DNA from 3 places in the Aliiglaciecola sp. 2_MG-2023 genome. Region 1 is predicted to be linked to each of the others. Evidence: predicted binding sites of a transcription regulator. Region 1 holds the regulator's gene; each other region holds the start of a gene.
What was found. The regulator sigma-54, encoded in region 1, starts transcription at its own class of promoters, with help from an activator protein. The targets are predictions, from matches to a motif close to GTTGGCACGNNNNTNGNNT.

Region 1 (6,266 bases):
ATGACTATTTGCTTTTCAAATCGATTCATCGATTTAACTCTCGGTGCCTTATTTGAACATCTGGGTGAGACGCTGAAAATGTTTTAGCGAGTGACTCAGCCACATAAACTGAGCGATGTTGGCCTCCAGTACAACCGATTGCTACTGTCACGTAACTACGATTGTTTCTTTCTAGATGAGGAAGCCAAGTTGAAATGAGATTTTGAATTTGCCAGATAAATTTCGTCACTATTGGCTGTGAGCCTAAAAATATCTCGACCGGAGAGTCTAATCCACTGAGGTGCTTTAAGTCTGGCTCCCAATGTGGGTTAGGTAAAAATCGCGCATCGAATACATAATCGGCGTCTTTAGGAATGCCGTATTTAAAACCGAAGGATTCAAATACCAAAACTAGCCTAGAGCTTTTCTTGCCTAGAATTCGCTCTCGAACCAATTCAGCTAATTGATGCACCGAAAGTTTGTCTGTATCTAGATATAAGTCGGCGCGTTCCGCAATAGGGGCTAACAGTTGACCCTCTGCCTGAATCGCATCCGAAAGAGATTTGTTTTGACGAGATAACGGATGCAGTCGACGAGTTTCGCTGAAGCGTTTTATCAGCATGTCATCACTGGCATCTAAATAGACTATGGTCATGTCCCAAGTGGCAGGCAAATAATCAAGAATTTCGACTAATTCACCAGGTACCTTGGGAAGGTTTCTAACATCGATACTCACGGCCACTTGGTCATATTCATCCATAACCGTATGGGTTAGAGTCGGTAATAGGTTAACTGGGATATTGTCGACACAATAGTAACCTAAGTCTTCTAAAGACCTCAGTGCAATAGACTTTCCTGAACCAGAGCGGCCACTAATAATTATCAGTTTCATGCAACGATTGCCTCGTATAACTGAGCATTATCTTCTGCACGACGAATACGTTTCAGAATTTCCTTATCACTTAATTTTGTCGCGATGGTTGCTAAGGTTTGCAGGTGTCCGGCGGCTTTATCTTCAGGTACTAAAATTGCGAAAAATATGTCCACAGGACAATTATCCACAGCGTCAAAGTTGATAGAAGGATCACTGGTGATTAGAACTGCGACCACATCCTTTAAACCCGAAAGTCTACCGTGTGGCAATGCAATACCATTCCCGATTCCTGTGCTGCCCATCTTTTCGCGGCTAACCAGACTATTTAAAATCGTTGTCTGATCAATGTCATCGATTTTTTCTGCCGCTATCAGGCTGATAGTTTCAAGAATTCGTTTTTTACTTGTCCCCTGGACTGCACAACTTGTGCAGTCAGGGGAAAGGATGTCTTTAATTTCCATTAATTAATCTAATATATGTTAATGACGCTTAATTTTTTCCTTGTGCTTGATTACCTGTCGATCAAGCTTATCTATCAATCCGTCAATTGCTGCGTACATATCGTTGTGCTCTGAGGTTGCAAATACTTCACCTCCGCTAAGATGAACTGTCGCTTCAGCTTTTTGATTAAGCTTCTCGACATTAAGAATGACATGGACATTGTTGATATGATCAAAATGCCTTTCTAGCTTTGTAAATTTATTGTCTACATAATCTCGCAAAGAATCTGTAATTTCTACATGATGGCCAGTAAGGTTAATTTGCATATTAGCGTATTCCTTCTGTTGTTGAGCCTACAGCAGGCTCTTGCGTTGGTTAGACGGTGGGATCGATAAAGACTCCCGGTATTTTGCTATTGTCCTACGGGCGACCTGAATACCTTGGTCTGCCAGTAGATCAGCAATCTTACTGTCGCTAAGAGGCTTGGTAGGAAGCTCTGCTGCGACGAGTTTTTTAATTAATGCGCGAATTGCCGTTGAGGAGCACTCTCCTCCAGAATCAGTTGCTACATGGCTGGAGAAAAAGTATTTAAGTTCATAAATTCCTCTAGGCGTATGCATATATTTCTGTGTGGTAACACGGGAAATAGTTGATTCATGCATATCTACCATTTCTGCGACATCATTTAACACCATTGGTTTCATCATTTCAGGTCCATGCTCAAAAAAACCAACCTGCTGCTGAACAATGCAGTTTGCGACTTTGAGTAAAGTGTCATTACGACTCTCTAGACTTTTTATAAACCACTTGGCTTCTTGCATATGCGACCGAATAAATTGACTATCACTGGTGTTTTTAGCGTTCCGGCTCATTGCCGCATATTGCTGATTTACATTCAGCTTAGGCAAACTATCGGGATTTAGCTCAACTTGCCAACGACCATTTTTCTTCATCACTGAAACATCTGGAATGACGTATTCAGATTCACCGATTAACAATGAACTACCAGGGCGTGGATTGAGTGTTTGCAATAACCGCATAGCTTCTCGTAATTCGTCTTCTTTTAGACGAGTTTTACGCATTAAAGTTCGGTAATCTTTACTGCCTAATAAGTCAGCATATTCGCTGATCAATAACTTAGCTTCATTTAACCAAGGGGTGTCAGGTGCAAATTGATTCATTTGTACCATTAAACATTCTTGCGGATTTCTTGAGCCTGAACCAATAGGGTCGAACATTTGAATACGTTTTAAAACGCATTCCACCTCATCAAGTTCAACCTCTTCATGGTCGAGACTAGCAAGAACATCTTCGGTGCTGATAGTGAGGTAACCAGACTCATCAATAGAGTCGATAATTGCGATTGCTATGGCAGTATCAACTTCAGAAAAAGGCGTTAAGCGCATCTGCCACAATAGGTGATCTTGAATATTTTCGGTTGTTTCACCTTGGAAAATTTGGTCGTCATCGCCGCCACTACCACCGCTTATTGAGGCGGGGGCTGAGGAGGCACTGATATATTCGTCCCATGTGCTATCTATGGGTAATTCGTCTGGGATATCTGCTTTTTCTAATGCCTCGTTTGTATCCATGGAATCAGAACTTGCGGATACCGTCTCCTCTGAGAACTTGTCATTACTGTCTGCTAAAGCGGAATCCCCAGTAGGGATATCTGAACCGTCTTCTACTTCTAAAAGTGGATTCGATTCTAACGCTTCCTGTATTTCCTGTTGTAAATCCAGCGTTGATAATTGCAATAGACGTATAGCCTGTTGCAATTGAGGCGTCATTGTTAGTTGCTGGCTGAATTTTAATTGTAACGAGGGTTTCATTTAGTTTTTTTATTCTTACTTGTTTAGCCACAAAGCTTTGGTTAAAAACAACATACCTCTACTATAGCTTGAATTGCTCGCCAAGGTATACATCTCTGACTTGTTGATTATTTAAAACTTCTTCTGCGGTTCCAGAAGCTATCAATTCACCATGACTCACAATATACGCTTTTTCACACACGTCTAGCGTTTCACGCACATTATGATCAGTTATTAATACACCAATACCTCTATCGCGTAGGTGTTGAATTATTTTTTTTATATCGTTTACTGAAATCGGGTCAACACCAGCAAAGGGTTCATCCAATAGAATAAACTCAGGGGCGGCCGCTAATGCACGAGCGATCTCGACTCTTCTGCGCTCCCCGCCTGATAAACTCATGCCAAGGCTGTTACGAATATGGTTAATATTGAATTCATCCAATAATGCATCCGCTTGCTCTTCTCGCTGATCAGAACTTAATTCTTTTCGGGTTTGCAAAATTGCCATGATATTTTGGTAAACGGTTAACTTACGAAATATAGATGATTCTTGAGGAAGATAACCAATTCCTTTTCGTGCACGGATGTGCATGGGTTGTAAGGTTAACTCGGTCTGATCAATATAAATCTCGCCTTTATCGAGTGGCACTAACCCAACAATCATATAGAAGGTGGTCGTTTTACCAGCACCATTGGGACCTAACAGGCCAACAATCTGTCCAGTAGAAACTTCAATGCTTACATCTCGCACCACTTGCCGAGATTTATAAGACTTCGCTAAATTGGTCGCTTTTAACGTTGCCATTAAGGTTTTTCATCCTGCAACTTGTCTTGCTCTTCTTCAGTTTTTTTAGTGTCGTCAGTTTGCCGATTGCGAATGCTTTCGGGTTGGAAAATGGCAGTGACACCGCCTTCTGCGTTGCCGTCACTTTCTGCTATCAATTGCTCTAATTCCATATTAAATTGAATCGATTCACCTTTAACAAGGCTACTATCCTGATTTAATTCGGCTGCACCATTGAGTGTCAGAGTACGATTCGATACTTCATATTTAATTTCATTGGCCGCGGCGCTAATATTACTGCCATCATCGAGGGTTTGGCTGTATTTTGCTGGTTTACCTCGGGCAATAAAAACTTCTTTACCTTCCCCTAAACCCGCAATAACCTCGACTTCGTCAGCCAAAATTTCAAGGCTACCTTGGGTGATTTTGACGTCTTTTCTAAATATCGACGTTTTGGTTTTGCCATCAAAAAAATTCGACTTTGAGTCAACTTTGATTGGCAAGCTAAAATCGTTCTCACCGGCAATAATAGCGGCGCTGAACATTAAGCTAATAAATAAAGCGCTAACGCGGCGCATATTGAGTTTGCACATGATTTTTAAGTTCATATTCCTGTGTAGTTAAATTTGCTACAAAACCGTTACTTTTAACAATGAAATCTTTCCCGTTTATCTCAACCGGTTCGTCAGACATCATTGTTTTATCGACTAAATTAATTTCTAAAAACTGGGTTCTGATTGTTTGCACAAATCCCGATTCATCGAGGCTTCTAATCTCTACATCAGTTTCTAATTGAATTCGATTATCTTCATACAGCGTGCCTTCCTCAGCTTCTACATGCCAAGGCGTTTGCTCATCGGAAACATAGATGGTGTATTTAGGTTGGCTGAATAAAGTGAAGCCTAGGATTTGATAATGTTCCATTTTAAGCGCGAATACCTGATGATTCACTTCGCCGTTTTCATTGTAAAGAGTGCTGCGCATATTTCTCGCCTGATAATTAGGCTGCCAGGAATCTTCATTACTAGAATCTGTCTGTTCTGGATCTGAACCCATCCACCCTGGCACATATACCATCAAGACTAGCACAAACAAGATGCCAATGCTTAGGGTGATACGATTCATACACTACTACCGTAAATACGATTTAATTTGTTGTTGGCAAACAAAATTAGATCACAGATTTCTCTCACTGCGCCAGCACCACCAGTTGTTTTAGTGACATATTCTGCCACTGATTTCACATATGGGTGGCCATTAGGAACACTGATCGACACACTGCTTTGTTCAAACATACCTACATCAGGCATATCATCACCCATTGACGCGATATTCTCTTTTTTCAGGTTTAATCCCGTTTTGAGTTTATGTACTGCGGTCTTTTTGTCTTCGACACCTTGAATGATCAGAGACACGCCTAGGGCTGACATTCTATTTTCCACAATGGCGGACTGGCGACCAGTGACTATTGCCACATCAATGCCAATTTCCAACATTGACTTTACGCCATAGCCATCAAGTGTATGAAACGCTTTAAGTTCTTCACCATTGTTTCCCATAAAAATGCTGCCATCAGAGAAGATGCCATCTACGTCACACACCAGTAATTTAATTTTACTAAGCTTATTAATGAAATGGTTATTAACTGGACCATAAAGGGTTTCAATAATTGACACTAAACAACTCCGGCTTTTAGTAACATATGCATATTTAATGCGCCAACTGGCTTATTTTCATGATCTACTGCAAACATTGAATTGATACTGTATTTCTCCATCAAATTAAGTCCTTCAACTGCTAACATTTCCGGTCGACCCGTTTTGCTGTTAGCTGTCATTACCTCAGAAACTGGGGTTGAGTGTATATCAATCCTATCGTCAAGGATGCGGCGCAAGTCACCATCTGTAAAAATCCCAACCAACTTGCCAGTTTCGTCTATTATTCCTGTCATTCCTAGCCCTTTTCGAGAAATTTCGAACAAAGCATTGCGCACGGTTTGATCTAATTTCACTAAGGGTAACTCATCACCTGTATGCATGATATCTGCAATTGTTAATAACAGCCTACGACCTAAGCTTCCACCTGGATGAGACAGCGCAAAATCGGCGGAGGTAAACCCACTGGCGTTTAATAATGCTATAGCTAATGCATCACCCATTGCCAAAGTTGCAGTCGTACTGGCGGTTGGTGCTAACCCTAACGAACAGGCTTCTTGTTCTACCTTAATACACAGTACTTCATCAGAGTGTTTACCTAACGAGCTGGTAGTACTGTTTGTCATTGAAATGATGGGGACTTCCATTCGTTTAACCACGGGGATTAAATTCAGTAACTCCGCCGTTTCACCAGAGTTAGAAATAGCCAACAATACATC
Region 2 (6,266 bases), on a different contig from region 1:
AACCCCAACTTCCACCAGAACTGAAATTCCAATTCTGAGTTTCATACGTGGTCGTGCTTGCTGAAGCAAAACCTGTGACCGCTAATGCGAAAAATCCCGCTAAAACTTTATTAACCATAACTAATATTCCTACATCTTCCAACCTAAAGGCCGAGACCTTCACTGGAATGAGTTAAGCAAAAAACAAACCAACTATTGTAAGTGTATTGTAAACAACAGCTTAAGTGCTTTTTCGGTAATATTTCCCCAGGTCAATTTGTCTCCCTGTAAAAATAATGGACAGTAAAAAATTTACCTGTTTCCAGATGGCGACATGGTAAGATTTTATCGTTCTAATCTTTCTTAAAGCCAGTATACCGCGAGATTAAAGGGAGTTATGTATGACTTTCGTAGCATAGGTATTTTGAGATATAAGCGTTTACTTATAAAGGAAATGCTCAAATAGGAAACATTTTTCAAAAAGAAACAGTATATTTGCGCAAAGAAGCGTTAAAATTAGTCCGTGCAAGGGTGTGTATGATTTTGAGCTAATTCAGGATTATGCTATCTTGTGCGCTCATTTTGAAGGGGGAATAATGTCGGATTCTAAACGTAAAGGTATTTATTTGTTACCGAACTTGCTGACAACGGCTGGTCTGTTTTCGGGTTTTTATGCTGTAGTCGCATCGATGAACGGTCGATTTGAAGCCGCGGCAGTGGCGATTTTTGTGGCGATGATTTTTGACGGCCTAGATGGTCGAGTTGCGCGCATGACAAATACCCAAAGCGAATTTGGTGCTGAATACGATTCTATGGCCGATATGGTGTCTTTCGGAATGGCGCCGGCTCTTGTTGCTTATAATTGGGGTTTAACCGATTTAGGTAAAGTTGGCTGGTTGGCTGCCTTTATTTATGTGGCGGGTGCTGCATTAAGACTGGCAAGGTTTAACACCCAATTAGGTGTGGCGGATAAACGTTTTTTCCAAGGCTTAGCAAGTCCCGCTGCGGCTGCATTAGTTGCCGGAATGGTCTGGGTTGGCGTTGAATACGACGTCGATGGCAAAGATTTCGGTCTAGTAGTTGCTGTGTTAACGGGCTTAGCTGGATTATTAATGGTAAGTAACTTCAAATATAACTCGTTTAAAGAAGTTGACTGGCACGGCAAGGTACCTTTTGTTGGACTTTTAATTGTGATGTTAATTTTCATCATTGTTGCCACGGCGCCTTCTTTAGTGTTGTTTATAGTGTTTGCCCTCTATGCGTTAGCAGGACCTATAAATACGTTTCGAAGTGTTGATAAAGTGCGTCTTGAAGATGTAGTTGGGGATCGTGAAGAGTCTGATTGTGATTTCGACGATACACCCAAAAAATCGACTGAAGACGATAAATAATCGAGCAACTAAGTGTCAAAAAATTTAACGATCTCAATAGGCTTATTTTGTTACGTAATAATAAATTACTGATTCATATAATAAAAATAAGTTGGTTCAGTAATTGCTTTACTTAATTGCTGAGGTCGCACTGTTTAGTTTGTGACCGAAATATAACAATAAAAATGAACGAAATCGTTTAAAACAATAATAAGGTTCACTAGTATGAAGTATTTGAAAAAAGTTTTGCTCGCAACAGGTCTTATTGCCACTACACTGGGAATGTCTCTTTCAGCTAACGCTGGCGCAATTATTCAACAAGATATCTATGCAGATGTTCTGCTTTCTGAGTTTCATCCATTCAATATTGATTTAGGTCCTCAGGTAATAGGTTCTGTTACTTACAATACTGAAGACGCGGATGGGGCCGGTTTTTTGAGCGTTGTAGAGCTCGATTTGTCTATCGGCGATTTAGTTTTAACTGAGGCTGATGGTGATTCAGCGGATCAAGGTCTTCCAATTATAGCGGGTATTAATCCATTTGCTCCAAATGCTGGGTTAGAATTTTTATTTGAAACATTTCCTTTATTTGGTTCCATGCCAGACTATATATTAACGTTAGATGTTGGCTTTCTTGACGGCTTCTTGTTTGTTGATGAATATGTATATGACGTTAGTGGCGATATAATAGGCGTGTTTCCATCAGTAGATGCTGATATTTTTCTTGGCGCCGTAACTTATGTTCCAGAGCCTTCAGCATTAGTTCTTATGCTTGCTGGTTTAGGTTTACTAGTACGCAGAAAAGTGGCTGCTAAGTAAATTTATTCTCTCGTTTTAAAAAACCTGGCTTCAGCCAGGTTTTTTTATGTCTGTTAATATATTCACCTGTATACCGATTTGTCCTATTTCTGCTTTTTTGTTCATTTCCATTATTTTATTGCGGAGCAGTTTAATTTGTCCTCAGGCTTATTCACTATGCGTGATAGAGCGGAGTAGAGTGGCTTTAATTTCGTAAACTCATTTTCTAGCAAAGAACGTCAATTTACAGTCATTTTAGTTTTGGCGCGCTTGTTGCAATTCCACATATTATATTAATAACCGTCAAAAATTTGTTTATGGAACTTGCAGGTTACCTCAATCGGGTAGACAAAAATCAGGTAAAAAGCTTTATGAATGGGGTCGGCGCTCCAATCGTAGTGCTAGCCATAATGGGCATGGTTATTCTGCCGATGCCGGCATTTCTACTAGATATACTTTTTAGCTTCAATATCGCCTTATCACTTATGGTGATTTTGGTATCTGTGTTTACTAATAAGCCTGTTGATTTTGGTATTTTTCCTTTAATACTGTTAGTTGCCACTGTATTACGCCTTGCCTTAAATGTTGCTTCCACGCGAATTGTCTTGTTGGAAGGGCATGAAGGTGGAGATTCTGCTGGTAAAGTAATACAGGCATTTGGTGAAGTGGTTATTGGTGGTAATTACGCTGTGGGTATAGTGGTGTTTGCTATCCTACTGATTATCAATTTTAAAGTGGTAACTGCTGGTGCAGGACGTATTTCAGAAGTAAGTGCTCGTTTTACCTTGGACGCGATGCCCGGTAAACAGATGGCGATAGATGCCGATTTGAACGCCGGTTATATTGATCAAGATGAAGCCAGAAAAAGACGTTCGGAAATTACCAGTGAAGCCGATTTTTACGGCTCAATGGACGGTGCTTCTAAATTTGTTAAAGGTGACGCCGTTGCTGGTTTGTTCATTATGCTTATCAACATTGTTGGTGGTTTATTCATTGGTATTATTCAACATGACTTAGCCTTTGGCGAAGCCATTGAAATATATACTATTTTAACCATTGGTGATGGTTTAGTTGCGCAAATACCTTCGTTATTACTTTCCGTGGCTACGGCGATTATTGTTACCCGCGAAAATGACTCTCAAGAAATGGGTCAGGAAATGAGACGCCAACTAGGTAACCAAAAAGCGCTTTATGTTACCTCCGCGATTTTATTCGTGATGGGTATAGTGCCAGGTATGCCACACATAGCATTTCTTGGTTTTAGTGCATTTGTAGCGGCAGTTGCTTACTACAATTTCTGGAACGCCAAGAAGCAGGCTGCTGAACCGCAAGTATTGGAAAATACGCCGGAACAAAGCCAGCAGCAAGAGATTAAAGAGCTTGGTTGGGATGATGTGCAGCATGTCGACACCATAGGTTTAGAAGTGGGTTATCGCTTAATTCCTTTAGTTGATAAAACTCAAGGTGGTGAGCTTCTCACCCGGATTAAAGGCGTTCGTAAAAAATTGTCTCAAGAGTTGGGATTTTTAATTCCACCTGTGCATATCCGTGACAACTTAGATTTAAACCCCAATAGCTATACCATTTCTATGCTAGGAGTTACGGTTGGGGATGCCGAGATTAGTCATGACGATGAATTAGCGATTAATCCAGGGCAGGTTTTCGGAAAACTAGAGGGCAAGGCAACACGAGACCCAGCCTTTGGTTTAGAAGCCGTTTGGATCCGCCCTCAACAACGTGAACACGCACAAACTTTAGGGTACACAGTAGTAGATGCGGCAACAGTGGTTGCTACACACCTTAGCCAGTTACTAACTAATAATGCGTATCAGCTACTTGGACATGAAGAGGTTCAACAACTCCTCGATATGTTAGCTAAAAACAGTCCTAAGTTGGTTGAAGGTTTGGTACCGGAAGTCTTGCCGTTAAGTACAGTGGTAAAAGTATTGCAAACCTTGCTATATGAAGGCGTTCCTATTCGAGATATGCGCAGTATTGTGCAAACGTTATGTGAATATGGTCCTAAAACTCAAGATCCTGATGTGTTGGTATCTGCCGTTAGAATATCGTTAAAACGTTTAATCGTGCAGGAGATTAATAACAACGAACAAGAGTTGCCGGTTATTACCCTAGCACCTGACTTGGAACAAATGCTCCATCAATCTTTACAAGCTGGTGGAGAAGACGGCGCTGGTATTGAACCTGGCTTAGCTGAAAAATTACAAAACTCGTTGTCTGAAGCTTCGCAACAAAGAGAATTAGAAGGTGAGCCAGCCGTATTATTAACATCAGGCATGCTCAGACCTGTGTTATCAAAATTCTTCAAACATTCAGTGATGGGCTTGCACGTTTTATCTTATCAAGAAATTCCAAGTGACAAACAAATTCGAATTGTAAGTGCTGTGGGTCAATAAAATGGCGCAGACTAATTTATATAAACTAGACCAGATGCTTCTTTGGGGGGCAATGTGAAAATTAGACGTTTTATCGGAAAAGACATGCGCGATGCGCTTAACCAAGTAAAAAAAGAACTTGGCGGTGATGCGGTCATTATGTCCAACAAGAAGACTTCGGAAGGAATCGAAATTGTTGCTGCGTACGATCAAGCAAAACCTGAAGCTGTTACGGAACCTAATCAACGAATTAAGCATTCTGGTATTAATAAACAGCCAACTGCAACTGCAACTGCGCATCCTGGGCGACAAGCTACTACAGCAAACTTTAATCAACCACAAAGCCTGCGAGCAGCACAACAAAAAGTGCCGAGTCTGAGTGAAATTATTGGCGACTCGGGGCCAGATAGCCTGCGTGAGTTACTCGAAAAACAAGCCGCAGCAGCCGTGCCAACGTCACAAAATGAAGCTAATAGTCATGAGGTAAAAACGGCACAGGCTGAAGACGTTTCGAATTCTGCCATTAGTGAAATAAAAAATGAGTTAAATTCGCTGCGCAATGTACTTCAATTTCAAGTTTCTGGTTTGCTAAAACAACAACGTCAAAGTGCTCATCCTATGCACGGGTATTTAACCTCAAGACTGATTGAAATGGGCATTAGTAGTCACATTGCCGATGACATAGTCTCTTATACTCCTACTCCCGAAAACGCAGATGAAAGGCAGGCTTGGTTATTTTTACTTAAACTATTGTCTAATCGTATCCAAACCACTGGCAATGCTATTCTGGCCGACAAAGGTGTTGTTGCATTAGTTGGTCCCACAGGGACAGGAAAAACCACAACCATAGCCAAATTGGCGGCCAGAGCAGCGCAAAAGTATGGCGCTGACCAAATCGCGATGGTAACAATTGATTCCTATCGTATAGCGGCGTTTGAACAATTGGCGACTTATGGAAAAATTATTGGCTGTAACGTAAAAAAAGCGCAAAATGCGGAAGAATTGTCAGATATACTCTTCCAACTGCGTAACAAGCGATTGGTTTTAATAGATACTGCAGGTTTTGGTCAAAGAGATTCTCGACTAATCAAGCAGTTAGATACCTTAAATCAGCATTCATGTGCTAATATCAAGAAGTATGTTGTGATTCAAGCCAATGCACAATACAAAGTGCTGCAGCATACTTTGAGTGCATTTAGCAATATTGATTTGCAGGGATGTATTTTAACCAAGCTCGATGAGAGTTATAGTCTCGGAGAAGCGTTAAGTGTGGCAATTGAACATAAGTTAGCCGTTAGTTATTTGACGGATGGACAACGAGTCCCTGAAGATATTAAAGTTGCAGACGCAAAGTTTTTAATCTCTGCAGCGGCTAAGCTTTATAAAAAATATGGTTTGATTCATACTGCTAAGCCAGAACTAAACAAATCGGCATTAGCAATATGATTGACGACCAAGCGAGTAGCTTAAGACGAATGAATCAATCTCGATTAATCAAAGTGATTGCGGTAACCGGTGGTAAAGGTGGGGTCGGTAAAACGAACATTACCTTAAACACGGCTATCTCGATGGCTAAAATGGGCAAGCGCGTCATGGTGTTAGATGCCGACTTAGGGTTGGCAAACGTCGACGTCATGTTAGGCTTGCGAGTAGAAAAAAACTTATCCCATGTTTTATCTGGTGAATGTACGCTGGATGAAGTTTTAGTTGTGGGCCCTCATGGGGT
Region 3 (6,266 bases), on a different contig from region 1:
TCTTCTTCAGCGTGCTCTGTCTCTTCAAGGTCTTGTTGTTCTTCTACAACATCTAAAGCTTCCTCGATATCTTGAACTTGTTCGATATCTTGAACTTGTTCGATATCTTGAACTTGTTCGATATCTTGAACTTGTTCGACATCTTGAACTTGCTCTACGTCTTCACTTTTTACATTTATATCTTGTTGAGACTGCTCAACAACAGGCTCTTCAGACTGGCCTTGAGCATCGGTTTCAGGTATGACGGCTTCGTCCGCAGGTTGTTGTTTATCAGCTTCAATTTCGGCTAAAAGTTCGTCTGCAGACAGAGATTCTACACTGCTGTTATCAACACTTTGTTGATTTAGTAAATCGTCGATGTCATCAACATCAACAATATTTTGATTTTCATCGATTTGATTGTCGTTGGATATACCTGCATCTAGGTCTTCTGTAGGTTGAACCTCTGCAGAGGTTTCAATTTCGCTGTCAACATCAGCTTCTGTTTCACTATCTTCGATCGCATCAAACAGCTCATCCGCAATATCAAGCTCTTCACCATTGTCAACATCAACGCTGATATCATCGTCATCTTCAATGATCTCCGACAGTGAATCTAATTCCTGAATTCCCATCTGACTTTCAATCGACTCGTCATCCGCAGGCGTTTCTGGCTGTTCCTCGAGCATCCCGCCCATTTGCTCCAGTTGCTCTATTTCATTGAGCAACTCATCAGTAATATTATCCAGTTGGGCATTCTGTTGATGAATTTCTTTATCAATACTCTGCAGCATTTCCTCATTCATTAAATCTGAGTTATCAGAAATAATTGAATCGCCATCTTCTTCTGCTAGTGGCTGTTCGAGCAATTCATCGATACTGATTTCTGGTTTGTCGGGCTCATCATCAATGTCTGGGGCTGAAATTGAAGGGCTTGATTCCGCATCCAGATCTGCAGCTTTGGAATCTGAATCGATTTGCTCAACGTCGTTTTCTGGCGTATCAATATCTAAATCAGCTATTTCTTCGCTTAACTCGTCATCAGCACTGACATCAAGGTTAGATTCCGACAAATCCAATTCATCATCAGCTAGCACGTCATCGCTTTTTGCTTCTGCTAAACTGTCGCTTTCGCCTAATTCATCACCAATATCAGCAAGTAAGTCTTCTTCTTCATCAAATAAATTATCTAGATCGTCTTCAAGCGGGTTGTCTTCCTTTGCAACATCATCGGTCGACTCTTCTATCACTGGATCTAGACTTTCATCATCCAAATCATCAAAGGCTTCGAAATTGTCGTCACTGTCTGCATCTAAAGACTCTTCTAACTCTTCGGCCAAAACATCATCTAAGAGATCGTCATCGCCAAATAAGTCGTCATCGTCGCTATCATCTAGTTCTTCGCTTAATTCATTGGTTAGGGCATCAGCCAGATCATCCATTTCATCACTTTGCTCCAATATCGCAGCGTGATTTTCATCTAGTATGGCGTCAGTTTCAGCTTCAGTGCGCTTGCGACGAATTAACCACATTGCCAATGCGCCGAGTAAACTAATGGTCAAAAGTACTGAAAGAAAAATTAAAAACAACGGGTCGGTTAGCCAAGCGAAACTATTTTTTTCCAGCTCAGCTTTACGCTGGTTTTCTGCTTCACGGGAAATCGCTAAGAGTTCGTTTTGCAATGCCAGCATCTGGTCCATTTGGACTTGTAATTCTTCATCAACACGCCCACGCAAACTGCTAATTTCGGTATCGACTGTATCTAAACGCTCAACTAGTTTGCGGTTTTCATTAAGTAAGCTTTGCACGCTTTCAATTGATTCGGCAAATTGCTGCCGAATTGCCGTAAACTGGCGATTTTGTTCCGCATCAAGAGCACTTAATTTATCTTCTATAACCTGTTTGGTTTCCGATAAGTCATCTTTACTGGCTGCTTCTTTTGAACTTCGAACCACGACTTTATCGGTTTCACCTTTGCTGAAAGCTTGCCATGCGCTATCGTCTTGCTCGGCTTTCATCTGAGCAACTTTAGGGTCTATTCTCGCCACATAACGTTCAGAAGGGAGTTGCAGGATACTGCCATCAACTAGGTGGTTGAAGTTTTGATCTTCAAAGGCATCAGGGTTGAGCTGATAAATCGCCTGCATAACTTGGTATACAGAAAGGTTCTTATTCTGACGGTACCTACTGGCGATTCGCCATAACGTATCTTCAGGTACCACTGGACCATAGGTAGTTCCAGAGAGCTCTGCAGTGTTACTTTTGGGCCCTCTAATTTGTAATTGTTGGGCATCAGTAGTGGCGCTAATAGACCAAAGTCCTACGCTGGCAAATAGTAAAAACGCTACCTGTCGCACATTCATATAATTAAGTCGTCGCCCTGTAATAATTATTATTTTTTGCTCACCTAGATGTGAACAATTCCATAAAAACTAATTGTGAAGTTTTATCTCTAATCAACCTTTATTACTGTGCAGTTAAAATTAGAGCTCTATAAAATGAGTATCAAGCAAAACTCATTCCATACTAAGTTGATTCAAAAATAGTGATCAATAAATATCGATTAATACAAATATAAACCACATAAGATGGATGATCTACATAGATAGAAAATTAAGCGCCACATCGCTGTTTTTTGCTGTTTTAACAACCCAAACTTGCCATTTTTCTAGATACTTACTTTTGGTTATCGGCATAGCGGTTGATTACTAAAAATAAATCAAAAAAAAGGCCAGACGTCAGTCTGACCTTTCATCAATATTAATCTTATTACATGTAATCTCGGACAAGTACTTCGGCTATCTGAACACTGTTTAATGCAGCGCCTTTTCTTACGTTGTCAGACACTACCCACATGTTTAAGCCATTTGGATGAGAGATATCGTTTCTTACTCGACCAACGAATGTTTCATCATGGCCACTAGCATCGCCAACTTGAGTTGGGAAGTCTTCTGGATTCTCCATCAATTTCACACCAGGCGCTTCAGCTAATAGTCTTTTAGCATCTTCAGCATCCAAAGGTGAATGGGTTTCTAAATGTATAGCTTCACCATGACCAAAGAATACAGGTACTCGTACCGCAGTTGCGTTGACCAAAATAGAATCATCGCCCATTATTTTTTGCGTTTCCCAGACCATTTTCATTTCTTCTTTGGTGTAGTCATTGTCCATGAATACATCAATTTGAGGGATTACATTAAATGCGATTTGACGACTAAAGGCTTTAGGTGTTATTTCTCTGCCGCTTAGCAGATCGGTAGTTTGTTTAGCTAATTCTTCCATAGCTGACTTACCGGCACCAGAAACAGATTGATAAGTGGCCACGTTAATACGAGCTATGCCAACGGCATCTTGTATTGGCTTTAATGCCACCATCATTTGAATAGTTGAACAATTAGGATTAGCAATAATATTGCGGTTTCTAAAATCGGCCAATGCATGAGGGTTCACTTCAGGTACTACCAATGGAATATCGGGTTCGTAGCGAAAATGCGACGTGTTGTCGATAACCACACAGCCAGCTTCAGCCGCTTTAGGTGCAAAAATTTCGGAAACACTGCCACCAGCAGAGAAGAAACCAAGTTGAACACTCGACCAGTCGAATGTATCTGCATCTAACACGGTAATCTCTTTGCCCTTGAAGGTCACTTTACCACCCGCGGAGCGACTGCTCGCCAATGGATACAATTTATTAACCGGAAAATCTCGTTGTTCGAGAATTTCAATCATGTGTTGACCAACTAAACCAGTTGCCCCTAAAACAGCAACATCAAAAGCGCGAGACATTAGTGCATTACTCCAAAAAATATAATCAAATTAAGCGAATCGTGAACAAACACGCAGCTTACTCTTCAATGGTATTAAAACCAAGGCCGTAGAGTGCCTCGGAAATGTCTAAATTTCCAGTTTTTAAGGTTACAGATGCAAATTCTCTTCTTATAGCATAGTGTTTTCGGCTATAAACGAAGTCTGCGGCTGATTTGACACCTTGTTTGAACGAGTCACTATCCATTTTAACATCGTAAGTGCTAAGAATTGCAGCGCTGACTTGCTCAAATTTGGTTTTATCACAAAGGTCTCTAATTTCAATCGTTTCAGCCGCTGGCAGACAACTTTCAAAATTTAATTTTTGCGGTAGGTCAAATCGTTTACACAACTGTTCATACAGCATGTAGGTACCTCTGGCTTTACCTTCAATAGTATGTCCAGCAATGTGGGCTGTAGCAATGCGGCTGTAGGGAACCAAGTCAAAATCAATCCCCGGTTCATTTTCCCATACATCCATATTTAGACGTAAGCCTTTACCACTTTGTAATAGGCTTTTTGCGGCTTGGTTATCAATGACCTCACCACGACAAGCATTGATTAATAATTGAGAGTCTTGTAACTCGGACAAGCGCTTAAGATCAAACATGTGATGGGTTACATCGTCTCCTTCAGCAACAAAAGGAACGTGCAGGCTGATAATGTCGCATTGACAAATCTCATCGAAGGAATAAAAACGTCTAGTATCCCCTGCTTTTTGTAATGGAGGGTCACATAACTTAGTGTTTATACCCAGCACTTGTAAACGTTTATCTAACTGCGTGCCTACATGCCCCGCTCCAACGATACCAACCGTTTTATCAGCCAAAGCGGTTAGGTTATCTGCATATTCGTTTACCAAACAACTCAATACATATTCGGCCACAGCGATTGCATTGCAACCTGCTGCACTGCCCCAAGGTATCGATTTTTCAGCCAACATGGTTTTGTTAATATGATCAGAACCCGCTGTTGCAGTGGCCACATATTTCAGTTTTTGTGCTTTGCTGAGTAATTGCTCGGTTACTTTAGTTGTTGAGCGAACAAGTAAAACGTCAATATCCTTAAGATCTTCTGGTGTTAAGGTTTGACTTGAGAATGACTGAATATCACCAAGGGGTGAGAAAAAGTGCTCGGCATAGGGCATCGAGTCTTCATATAAAATTTTCATGACTAGCATTATTCCGTTGGTTTAGGAAAAATCTTTGAAAAAGTAAAAGCGGAGGAACTAATGCCCTGCTCTCGCAATTGAGTTAAACGCGCTAACGCTTCTGGAATTTCAGGTAAATGACCAGCTGGAATCCACCACAGCACATAGGTATCTGAGCGTTCAGGCTGAAACCACTTTTTACGCTGCTTAAGGAAATCCATATGATGAGTTTTAAACATAAAATCTTGTAAACTCTCTACATCTTCCCAAACGGATAAATTGACCAACATATTTGGATCATCAAAATAATGTATATTCGTCGCATTACCACTATCATCTTTTAACCGCCAAACGAATCCAGCGGATTGCTCTGCTAACAAATTGATAGGCTCAAGACCATCGGCAAACTCTTTCATCACTGTGCTGTCCATGCTGTCTCGAGCTTTACCGATATTCAGTTGGGCTAAGTGATAAGGCATGATATTTCCAGATAATTATTTATCGAATAGTTTATACCTTTGATAGGGTAAAATCACTACTTGCTAACTAAAGTGGTTATATACAGTTTTTATTTAGAGACTAAAGGTATTTTTGATCGTTACACTGGAGCGAAGTGCCATCTGCGCCAAACAAGTTTAACGCAGATGCAAGTACGGAAAACCCTCACATCAAGATGTTCAGCAAGAGTTCAGTTTTAAGATTTATTAAATATTCTCGGTTTCGCTTTTTTTAGCCTGCTTTTTCAAGTTCAGACATTAACTAGTTGCACTCAATAACCGTTTGCGATTGCTTTCCTAGGCCTTCAATTCCCAGTGTAATCTTGTCGCCTACATTTAAATATAATGGTGGATTTTGCCCCAGACCAACTCCTGGAGGTGTGCCTGTTGAAATAACATCACCTGGCTCTAATGTGCAAAACTGACTAAGATAGCTGACGATAAAAGCGGGTTTAAAAATCATCGTTTTAGTATTACCGTCTTGGAAACGTTTTCCATTTACCTCAAGCCACATAGCTAAGTTATGTGGATCGGTAACATCATCGCTGGTAACCAAATAAGGGCCAATAGGACCAAATGAATCACAGCCTTTTCCTTTATCCCACTGATTGCCACGTTCTAGCTGGAACGTTCTTTCAGAAACGTCATTACAGATACAATAACCGGCAATATGATCTGCTGCTTCGCTTTCAGGTACGTAGGACGCTTTCTTACCAATTACGATAGCTAGCTCAACTTCCCAGTCTAATTTATCACTATTTTTAGGTTTGATGATGTCATCATTTGGGCCCGTTATAGCGCTAGTAAATTTTGAAAATACTTCTGGTTCTGTGGGA

Region 2: the regulator sigma-54 is predicted to act here: its motif matches at 2,408-2,426, upstream of flhA (flagellar biosynthesis protein FlhA).
Region 3: the regulator sigma-54 is predicted to act here: its motif matches at 2,487-2,505, upstream of Q4567_RS09865 (FimV/HubP family polar landmark protein).

The regions. Positions count from the first base shown of each region.
Region 1 covers NZ_JAUORY010000020.1:74,872-81,137, forward strand. Annotated here, with positions in the region: gene Q4567_RS17275 (HPr family phosphocarrier protein) at 1-29, opposite strand, end outside; gene rapZ (RNase adapter RapZ) at 26-871, opposite strand; gene ptsN (PTS IIA-like nitrogen regulatory protein PtsN) at 868-1,314, opposite strand; gene hpf (ribosome hibernation promoting factor) at 1,333-1,620, opposite strand; gene Q4567_RS17295 (RNA polymerase factor sigma-54) at 1,648-3,126, opposite strand; gene lptB (LPS export ABC transporter ATP-binding protein) at 3,188-3,913, opposite strand; gene lptA (lipopolysaccharide transport periplasmic protein LptA) at 3,913-4,470, opposite strand; gene lptC (LPS export ABC transporter periplasmic protein LptC) at 4,457-5,017, opposite strand; gene kdsC (3-deoxy-manno-octulosonate-8-phosphatase KdsC) at 5,014-5,568, opposite strand; gene Q4567_RS17320 (KpsF/GutQ family sugar-phosphate isomerase) at 5,568-6,266, opposite strand, start outside.
Region 2 covers NZ_JAUORY010000003.1:80,823-87,088, reverse strand. Annotated here, with positions in the region: gene xdp1 (exosortase-dependent surface protein XDP1) at 1-118, opposite strand, end outside; gene pssA (CDP-diacylglycerol--serine O-phosphatidyltransferase) at 576-1,370, shown strand; gene Q4567_RS04220 (PEP-CTERM sorting domain-containing protein) at 1,575-2,168, shown strand; gene flhA (flagellar biosynthesis protein FlhA) at 2,465-4,561, shown strand; gene flhF (flagellar biosynthesis protein FlhF) at 4,616-5,986, shown strand; gene Q4567_RS04205 (MinD/ParA family protein) at 5,983-6,266, shown strand, end outside.
Region 3 covers NZ_JAUORY010000007.1:221,923-228,188, forward strand. Annotated here, with positions in the region: gene Q4567_RS09865 (FimV/HubP family polar landmark protein) at 1-2,342, opposite strand, end outside; gene Q4567_RS09870 (aspartate-semialdehyde dehydrogenase) at 2,749-3,765, opposite strand; gene Q4567_RS09875 (4-phosphoerythronate dehydrogenase) at 3,824-4,954, opposite strand; gene Q4567_RS09880 (DUF3291 domain-containing protein) at 4,963-5,412, opposite strand; gene Q4567_RS09885 (fumarylacetoacetate hydrolase family protein) at 5,693-6,266, opposite strand, start outside.